DNA from 4 places in the Streptomyces sp. NBC_01506 genome. Region 4 is predicted to be linked to each of the others. Evidence: riboswitches for the same ligand, from Rfam matches in the RefSeq annotation. Region 4 holds a riboswitch; each other region holds the start of a gene.
What was found. Region 4 has a riboswitch for cyclic di-AMP ahead of OG329_RS22170 (M23 family metallopeptidase). Riboswitches for the same ligand answer to the same signal wherever they lie in the genome.
Positions count from the first base shown of each region.

Region 1: another riboswitch for cyclic di-AMP. It lies ahead of OG329_RS36710 (C40 family peptidase); the one in region 4 lies ahead of OG329_RS22170 (M23 family metallopeptidase).
Region 2: another riboswitch for cyclic di-AMP. It lies ahead of OG329_RS07980 (transglycosylase SLT domain-containing protein); the one in region 4 lies ahead of OG329_RS22170 (M23 family metallopeptidase).
Region 3: another riboswitch for cyclic di-AMP. It lies ahead of OG329_RS04875 (peptidoglycan DD-metalloendopeptidase family protein); the one in region 4 lies ahead of OG329_RS22170 (M23 family metallopeptidase).

Region 1 is NZ_CP109422.1:8,167,810-8,169,999, reverse strand. Features, by position in the region: gene OG329_RS36720 (ATP-dependent Clp protease proteolytic subunit) at 1-163, shown strand, start outside; gene OG329_RS36715 (hypothetical protein) at 171-479, shown strand; cyclic di-AMP (ydaO/yuaA leader) riboswitch at 850-1,021, shown strand; gene OG329_RS36710 (C40 family peptidase) at 1,025-1,495, shown strand; gene OG329_RS36705 (ATP-binding protein) at 1,561-1,992, opposite strand.
Region 2 is NZ_CP109422.1:1,893,193-1,895,382, reverse strand. Features, by position in the region: gene OG329_RS07985 (right-handed parallel beta-helix repeat-containing protein) at 1-451, shown strand, start outside; cyclic di-AMP (ydaO/yuaA leader) riboswitch at 883-1,043, shown strand; gene OG329_RS07980 (transglycosylase SLT domain-containing protein) at 1,048-1,791, shown strand; gene OG329_RS07975 (SRPBCC family protein) at 1,953-2,190, opposite strand, start outside.
Region 3 is NZ_CP109422.1:1,202,096-1,204,285, forward strand. Features, by position in the region: gene OG329_RS04875 (peptidoglycan DD-metalloendopeptidase family protein) at 84-1,019, opposite strand; cyclic di-AMP (ydaO/yuaA leader) riboswitch at 1,024-1,188, opposite strand; gene OG329_RS04880 (tyrosine-protein phosphatase) at 1,595-2,190, shown strand, end outside.
Region 4 is NZ_CP109422.1:5,046,732-5,048,921, forward strand. Features, by position in the region: gene OG329_RS22165 (PP2C family protein-serine/threonine phosphatase) at 1-459, shown strand, start outside; cyclic di-AMP (ydaO/yuaA leader) riboswitch at 712-867, shown strand; gene OG329_RS22170 (M23 family metallopeptidase) at 879-1,946, shown strand; gene OG329_RS22175 (PrsW family intramembrane metalloprotease) at 1,943-2,190, opposite strand, start outside.

The DNA.
Region 1 (2,190 bases), 3.1 Mb from region 4:
GGCGCGGATGCTCGTACGGCACACCGGCCGTGACGCCGAGCGGATCGACGCCGACATCGACCGGGACACGATCTTCGACGCGGCGGGCGCCATGGAGTACGGCCTGGTGGACCAGGTCGCGCAGGACCGCAGGGCGTCCCTCGGCTTCAACACCCCCCGGTGAACCGCCGATGCCGCCACCGGAACTTCCGCCGCTGCCCGCGCTGACCCGCGCCGAGGGCGACTTCGTCGACAGCTATCTCCAGGTCGTCGACCTGGTGGGCCGGATCAACCCGTCGCGCGCCGACGACACCTACGGCGCGCTGCGCGCCGCGCAGGCCCTGGTGTCCCGAGCGGCCGAACTGCGCGCCGCGCTGACGCTGATGCACGCCAGGGGCGAGACGCGGTTGCACACGCCGACCCTGGACCGCGCGCTGCGGGTTCTCGACGGGGAACGCAGGGCCGGGCGGGTCACCATGCCGCCCGGACCGCCGACTTGATGCGGGCGTCGGTCAACGGACCCGCGACACGACACCGAATCGGTGGCGCGGTGTCCCGTACGGACGCGTCCGTACGGGATTTGCCCGCTCGTTCGGCGTATCGACGCGCCCGCCGCGACAGGGGCGGCGACTTGCGACGGGCGGATCGGCCGTCCGGCCGCAACGCGTCGCTACGTCGCAGGTACAGCGCGTGAGCGGTCATATGGGCCGGTCACCGAATCGACCGTAGCAACCCAAATGGGCCATAAGTGACGAGAGTCACATATGGTCGTTTCGGCTCGGAATTGCGCTGAGGCCGCGTCAAGATCCGTGGGACGACAAGCCCCCGCCACCTCGGCGGGGCGGTCCGGGTGGACGCCGAGTCCTGCCGCCGCTCCGGATGCCTGGTCGACACGAGTGGATCGGCAGGAGTGGAGGACCCGAGCAGTTCGGGGCGGTCCGGCCATGGACCGTTCCTCGGGGTGAAGCCGCACACGCGGCCGGGCATCTTCGCCAGTCCGAACCCGACAGGTCATCCTTCACAGGCGGCTGACGAAGGGTTGCGCATGTCCTCGCAGACGCATGTCCCGTCGCTGCTCTCCCGGGCCGGTACCGCATCGGTCCTCCTCGCCGCCGTCGGCGGCACGATGCTGGCGCCCGGCGCCGTGTCGGAGGCCCACGCCCATCCGGCCGCCTCCAAGGCCCTGAATGTGGCCGCTTCCAAGAAGGGCGCGCCGTACAAGTACGGGGCGACAGGTCCGCATCGGTTCGACTGCTCGGGTCTGACGCTGTTCTCGTACAAGAAGGCGGGCAAGTCGCTGCCGCGTACGGCGCAGCAGCAGTACAACAAGTCGCGCCACATCTCGGCTTCCAGCCGCAAGAAGGGCGATCTGGTCTTCTTCCACTCCGGCAACCGCGTCTACCACGTCGGGATCTACGCCGGCGCCGGCAAGATCTGGCATTCGCCGAAGACGGGTCAGGTGGTACGGCTCCAGCGCATCTGGGCCAAGAGCGTCTGGTACGGCCGGGTCCGCTGACGCCCGTACGCCCTTACGCGCGTACTCCCGTACGGCGGTGCTCGGTACGCGGTGCGGCGTGCGGGTCAGCCCTGGGCCGGGGGCGTCCAGGGCAGGGTGATCCAGACCGTCTTACCGCCGTCGGCGGTGGGGGTCACGGCCACCGCTCCGCCGTACTCGGCGGCCAGCGCGCGGATGATGACCATCCCGCGGCCGTTGTCCTGCTGGACCGCGGCCGGGAGCCGCTGCGGCCACCGCGGATGGCTGTCGGTCACGCCGACGCGCAACTGTTCGTCGCGCTCCAGAGTGACGTCGACCGTGAAGGTCGGTGATCTGCCGAAAGTGTGCTGCACGGCGTTGGTCGCCAGCTCCGAGATGATCAGGCGAACCGTTTCGGCGGTGTCGGCGTCGCCCGGCAGTCCCCACTCCCCGAGGACACGCGCGACATATCTGCGAGCTGCCGGTACCGAGGCCGGATCGCTCGGCAGCGTGACGGATGCTTCTTGATGGTCTGCCATGGCGACGCTGTCCCTTTCCCACCGGGACGCAGACCGACCTATGGCAGATGCCCGCGAGTACGTCCCCGGATTGCGCTTCGCGCCACACTGCCATCAACGGCGCCCGGCGCATGGGCGATCCGCCGGGATATGACCCCGGTTGTCGCTCTAAGCGGTGAACCCTGCTACGCGAGACCGTATTTGAGCGGACTCAAGTTT
Region 2 (2,190 bases), 3.2 Mb from region 4:
CGCCGACACGGCCAACTACCCGGGAATCATGCTGGCGACCGATCACGACCCGCTGCCGTTCTCGGGCGAGACCGTGCTCACCGGTAACGCGCTCCACCGCACGGGCGGCGCATTCTGGAACGAGGACCAGGAGTTCGGCGCGATCACGATCTTCCCGGCGAGCCGGGACATCACCGGGGTGAAGATCAGGGACACCGAGATCTCCGACTCCACGTATGACGGCATTCAGTTCAAGAACGGCGGCGGCAACGTACCGGACGTCGAGATCAGCGACGTGTCGATCGACAAGTCCAACAACGGCTCCGGCATCCTCGCGATGGGCGGCGCCCGCGGCAACGCGACGCTGACGAACGTCACCATCACCAACTCGGCCGAGGGAGACGTCCTGGTCGAGCCGGGATCGAGCTTTGTGATCACGGGCGGCCCCGGCACTTCGCGGGTGGCCGACTGACACACCGTCGACCGGGCGAGAGCCCGCTGGACCGCCTTCCGTACGGCTCTGTGAGGGGAGCCGTACGGAAGGCGCTTTTCGCACATCCACTAACTGGGGGAGAATTCTCTTTTGTCCGCTTTGTGGGGCAGGGTGTTATGTGTATTCAGCGACTAACTTGTCCGTTTCTGGGCGGTGTTGTCGTCGGGCGGTTGCGTCGATCCCCAGTGATGTGTGTCACAAGCGCGGCGACTCGCCTCTCCTGCCCCGCCGCCCACTTCCCGTGTGGGAAAGGAAAGTTGAGGCTTGTACCGCCGGGCGGGAATTCGAATTGCCCGCCCGCCGGATCGGCGAATGGCAGGGCGTGGTGAATTCAGGACTTGTTTCGCCCGGACGTTCTCGCTTACGTTCTCGTTATTCCGGGCGGAACGCCGAATCCTGCCGCTGTCCGGAAACCGCACTCACCCACTCACGTACGGCAGGAGCGGGGGACCCAGGTAAGTCGCCGATCCGGCATTGCCGGACCGGCTTGGGGTGAAGTCGCGCCCACAGCGCGGCCGGGCATCTCCCGCCCGAACCCGACAGCTCACCTCGTAGGCGACGGAGAGGATTTCGTCATGCCCGCAGAGGGTAAGCACCGCCGTTCCCGCACCAGCCCGCTCGCCCGCCGCCTCATCGCGGTCGGCACGGGCGGTGCCGCACTCGCCCTGCCCCTGGTGACCGCCACCACGGCGGGCGCCGCGCCCGCCCCGCAGCACGCGGTCACGGCCCCGACGGCCGTCGACGCCGTCAAGACGGTGACCCACACCGTCGTGAAGGGCGAATCACTGGCCAAGATCGCGGACGCCCGTTCCGTGAGCGGCGGCTGGGAAGCGCTGTACAAGAACAACCGCAGCGCCGTCGGCGACGACCCGTCGCTGATCCGCCCCGGGCTGAAGCTGAAGCTCGCGGGGGCGCCCAAGGCCGCCCCGACCGCGTCGACCGAGAACGCGTCGGCCGCCAAGTCCACCGAAGCCGTGCAGACGGCCGCCAAGTCGTACACGAACGACCTGGACGGCTGGATCCGCGAGGCGCTGGACGTCATGGCGCAGAACGGCATCCCCGGTTCGTACGACGGCATCCACCGCAACATCATGCGCGAGTCCGCGGGCAACCCGCAGGCCATCAACAACTGGGACTCCAACGCCGCGGCCGGCATCCCGTCGAAGGGCCTGCTCCAGGTCATCGACCCGACCTTCGAGGCGTACCACGTGCCCGGCACGTCGACCGACAGCTACGACCCGGTCGCCAACATCGTGGCGGCCTGCAACTACGCGGCCGACCGCTACGGCTCGATCGACAACGTGAACGGCCCGTACTGATCGGAACCGGCGCCTGTCCCCAAGGCCGGGCGGGCTGTCGCTGACGCGACAGCCCGCCCGGCCTTTCGGGCTGAGACGGACCACGAAGCGGGCCGTGTTCTCAAACATGGACGGATTTGCGGTGCTTTGCCCCCAAGCGCCCGACCGGCTTGCGTATCCCTCTACTCCTGGAGCAGCCGCGCCGCCAGGTCGGCCACCCGCTCCCGCCACACCACCAGCGCCGCGTCCGCGTCGAAGTCGCGCGGGCCGCTCTGGGTGAGCACCAGCCGGGGCCCGTGCCCCGTCCCGGTGCGCAGCTCCCAGCGGACCTCGCCGTCGGGATGCCAGGCGTACGCGAGGAGTTCCGGTGCCCGTACCTCCGTCACCGGCCCCACCGGTACCTTGTCGGCCGTGAAGCCC
Region 3 (2,190 bases), 3.8 Mb from region 4:
TAAGACAATGGCCGTCGGCCGGCACTCGGGGTGCCGGCCAACGGCCATTCCTGGAGAGGTCGAACGGCTGAAGGCCGAACGGCTCAGACGGAAACGCCGTGCTCGCGCAGATACGCCAGCGGGTCGATGTCGGAGCCGTAACTCGGGCCGGTGCGGATCTCGAAGTGCAGGTGCGGACCGGTGGAGTTGCCGGTGGAACCGGAGAGACCGATCTGGTCGCCGCCGCCGACACTCTGGCCCGCCGAGACGGTGAGCGAGGAAAGGTGGGCGTACTGCGAGTACTTGCCGTCGTCGTGCTTGATGACGACCTCGTTGCCGTACGACCCGGACCAGCCGGCCGAGACGACGGTGCCGGGACCGACCGCCTTTACGGTGGTGCCCGACGCCGCCGAGAAGTCCACGCCCGTGTGGTAGCCGCTGGACCAGCTTCCGCCGGCCTGGTGGTACGGGGTCGAGGTGGAGGAGTCGACGGGGGCGGTGTAGCCGGAGCCGCTGCTCTGCGCCGCGGGCTCGTTCGCCGCGGTGGTGTCCGCCTTCGGGGCGGGCTCGGCCGGGGCGGGCTTCGCGGGGGCCGGCTTCTTCGGGGTGGCCTCGGCCTTGCCCTCGGAGGACGCCTTGCTCTGCGCGTTGATGGTGAGCTTCAGGCCCGGGTGGATCAGCGACGGGTCGTCACCGACGGCCTCGCGGTTGTCCTCGTACAGCTTCTCCCAGCCGCCGCTGACCTTCTGCGTCTCGGCGATCTTGGCGAGGTAGTCGCCCGCGGTGACCGAGTACGTCTTCACGGTCTTGGCGGTGGCGGCCTGCTGGGCCGTCTGCGTGGCGGAGGCGGCGGAAGCGGTGTGCGCGGCGGACACGACGCGCTCCGGCGCCACGGACGGCGCCGCGGTCTGCTCGGCGGCGTGCGCGCCGGTGGCACCGATGAGCGGAAGCGCGAGGGCGGCGCCACCCGCTCCGGCGGCGACGATTCCGCGCGCGATCGAGTTGGTCCTCGGACGACGGTGCTTACCCATTGCGGGCATGGCGAATTCCTCTCCGGCGCCTACGAGGTGAGCTGTCGGGTTCGGGCTGGAGATGCCCGGTCGCGCCGTGGCGCGACTTCACCCCAAGCCGGTCCGGTGTGCCGGATCGGCGACTTACCTGGGTCCCCCGCTCCTGCCACACGTGGATGATTGCTGGTGGATGCGGATTCCGAGCGGCGGCAGGATTCGGCGATCCGCTCGGATTGCGGTGACCGTAAGCCGGGTGGGCCGACCCGTACAAGCCGTCGTATTCCCCCGGTGATCCGCTCCTGGATATCGTTCTCCAAGAGCGGTCACCCTGTGTGGATTACGGATCTTCGAATTCCGGGCGCCGCCCCAATTCCCCTTCCGGGCGCCGCCACACACCGTCACGGATATGATCTGGCTCACCAGTCGATGACGATCTGCCCCCATCTCCCCTGTGAACGGGGCACGTTATAAGGAATCACTCAATACGGACAGAAGCCCTATCCGTGAACTGATTTCAGCGGGAATGGATGTCGTAAAGTCGGAGCGCGACAGCGTCGGCGACGAGCGCCGACCGCAGACGCGGAGGAGTTCACGTGACGCACGAGGTGCCGCAGCCGGTCCCGTCGACCGAGCCCGAACTGGCCGGTGTACGCAACTTCCGCGACGTGGGCGGTCTGCCGACCGCCGATGGGCGGCGCGTCCGGTACGGCCGGCTCTTCCGCAGCGGGCACCTCGCGCACGCCACGGCCGAGGACAGGGCGTTCCTTACGTCGCTGGGTCTGCACACGATCTTCGACTTCCGCAACGCGGCCGACCAGAAGCTCGACGGCCTGGACGTGGAGCTGGCCGGCGTACGCAATGTGAACATTCCGCTCACCGACCCGGCCGACGGGACGGAGTTCTGGAAGATGGTCCGCGACGGCGATCTCGACCAGCTCCGGTCGATCCTCGCCGACGGCAAGGGCGTGGCCCGGATGTCCGCTTCGTACCGTTCGATCATTCTGGACCGCACCGCCGAGCACCGGCGTGTGCTGCACGCCCTGGCCGAGGAAAGCCTGCCCGCGCTGATGCACTGCGCGGCGGGCAAGGACAGGGCCGGGCTCTCCATCGCGGTGTCGCTGCTCGCCGTGGGCGTGGAGCGGGAGGCGATCGAGGCGGACTATCTGAAGTCGAACGATCCGCACCGCAGGTATCAGGTACG
Region 4 (2,190 bases):
CTGTTCGAGGGCTTCACCACCGCCGTACTGGCGGAGATCCCGCATGTCGAGGGCATGGTGCGGGTGGTCAACCGCGGGCACCCGGAGCCGCTGATGCTCGCCGCCGACGGCGGGCTGACGGTGCTGGCCCCGTCCGACCCGACGCTGCCGCTGGGGATGGGCGAGCTGGGGGCGTGGCCGGACCGGGCGGACGAGGTGCCGTACAGCTCCGGATCGACGCTGCTGCTCTACACGGACGGGCTCACCGAGGCGCGCAACGCGGCGGGTGTCTTCTACAACCCGCGCGAACGGCTGGCGGGACGGATCTTCCCCGGCCCCGACGAGCTGCTGGAGGCGATCGTCGGGGACGTACGGCGGCACACCGGTGGCCGCAGGACGGACGACATGGCGCTGCTGGCCGTCAGCCGGCCCACCGCGAGGCAGCCGGAACGGCGCAGGACGATGCGGGTCGTGCCGTGACGTCATCTCGCCCGGCACGCTGCGTAGTTGAGGCGCACCCCTCCGCATAACATTTGACGCACCGTCAGTTCGAGTGTGTGATCGCACACGGCCCGAGAGTCGATCAACTCGCCCGATTACACCCGCTTGTGCCCCGGTTGGTCCCGGCCGTCATCGCTAACGATCACCCGGAACAGCTTGGAATAAGCCCCGGTCGTCTATTAACGTTCGATAACGCAGCGCGGTTGTCCCAGCCGTCGAAAGAGACGGCACCGTGCGCACGCGCCGAATTCCGCAAGGAAACCGGGGAACCACCAATTGGGGTGAATCGGGCGTCTCTTGCTGCCTCGTGCGGCCAAGGAACGCTCGTAGGAGACCTTCCTGCTCCGAACCCGTCAGCTAACCCGGTAGGCGAGAAGGAAGGAAAGGAGAGCGCCCCAGTGGCGTCCAACAGTCCTGCCCCCGAGACCTCCGCCCCGGCCCGTTTCGGCCCCGGAAGCCGGTTCGCCGGCTCCGATCTCACCGACGGCGAGGCGAACAGGGACTGGGAGGAGTGGAATCCCACCGCGGACTCCATCCGTCCCGTACGCGGCAAGCACCGTGTCGCCAAACAGCGCAACGCTCTCGCCCGCAGCTCCACGGTCCTCGGAGTGGGTGTCATCGCCGCGGTCGGCGCGGGAGGCATCGCCTCCGCCCAGGACAAGCCCGCGGTCTCGATATCACTTCCCGACGCGATCTCGGACAATCTTCCCGACGCCAAGTCCCTTCCCGGCGTCGGGTCTTTCATGTCCGACGGCGACAAGATGAGCGAAGAGGCGGCGCCCGCCCCGCTCACCACGGCGGGCCTCACCGCCGCGGACGCCCAGCAGGGCACCACCGACTCCGGCGAGGCGCTGCGCGCCCGCATCCTCCAGCAGGCCGAGCAGCAGCAGGCCGAGGCCGACGCCGCCCAGAAGGCGAGCGCCGAGGCGGCAGCCGCCGAGAAGGCCGCGGCCGACGCCAAGAAGCAGCAGACCGAGGCCGAGGAGAAGGCCGCCGAGGAGAAGCGCAAGGCCAAGGAGGCGGCGGAGGCCAAGGCCGAGAAGGAGCGCCTGGAGAAGCTGGCCGCCAGCTTCTCGCTCCCCACCTCCTCGTACACGCTCACCTCGACCTACGGCCAGGCCGGCTCCATGTGGTCCTCCGGCCAGCACACCGGCCTGGACTTCGCGGCCCCCACGGGCACGCCCACCAAGGCCGTCCACAGCGGGACCGTCAAGTCGGCCGGCTGGTCGGGGTCGTACGGCTACCGCGTGGTGCTGGAGCTCGAGGACGGTACGGAGATCTGGTACGCCCACCTGTCCTCGATGACGGTCAGCACCGGCCAGAAGGTCACCACCGGCGAGACCGTCGGACGCGTGGGAGCCACCGGCAACGTCACCGGTCCGCATCTGCACCTTGAGGTGCACACCGCGGGCGGCAGCGGGATCGACCCGCTGAGCTGGCTGCGCGGCAAGGGCCTCACGCCCTAGGTTTTGTACGGGTTGTAGCCGCCGTAGTCGATGTACGGCGGCGGCGTCCACACCCGCCCCGTCGCCCGCGCCGCATACGCCAGCGCGGGCGACGCCATCTCCCGGCGCTGCCACAGGTGGTGAAGCAGCTCCTGCTCGCGCTCCACATAGTCCGGGCCGGCCGTGCCGCGTCCCGCGCGGTGGCGCAGGAACGCCAGGGAGGTCGCGAACGCCTCGTACTCGCCGACCGTGCGGGCCGCCGAAG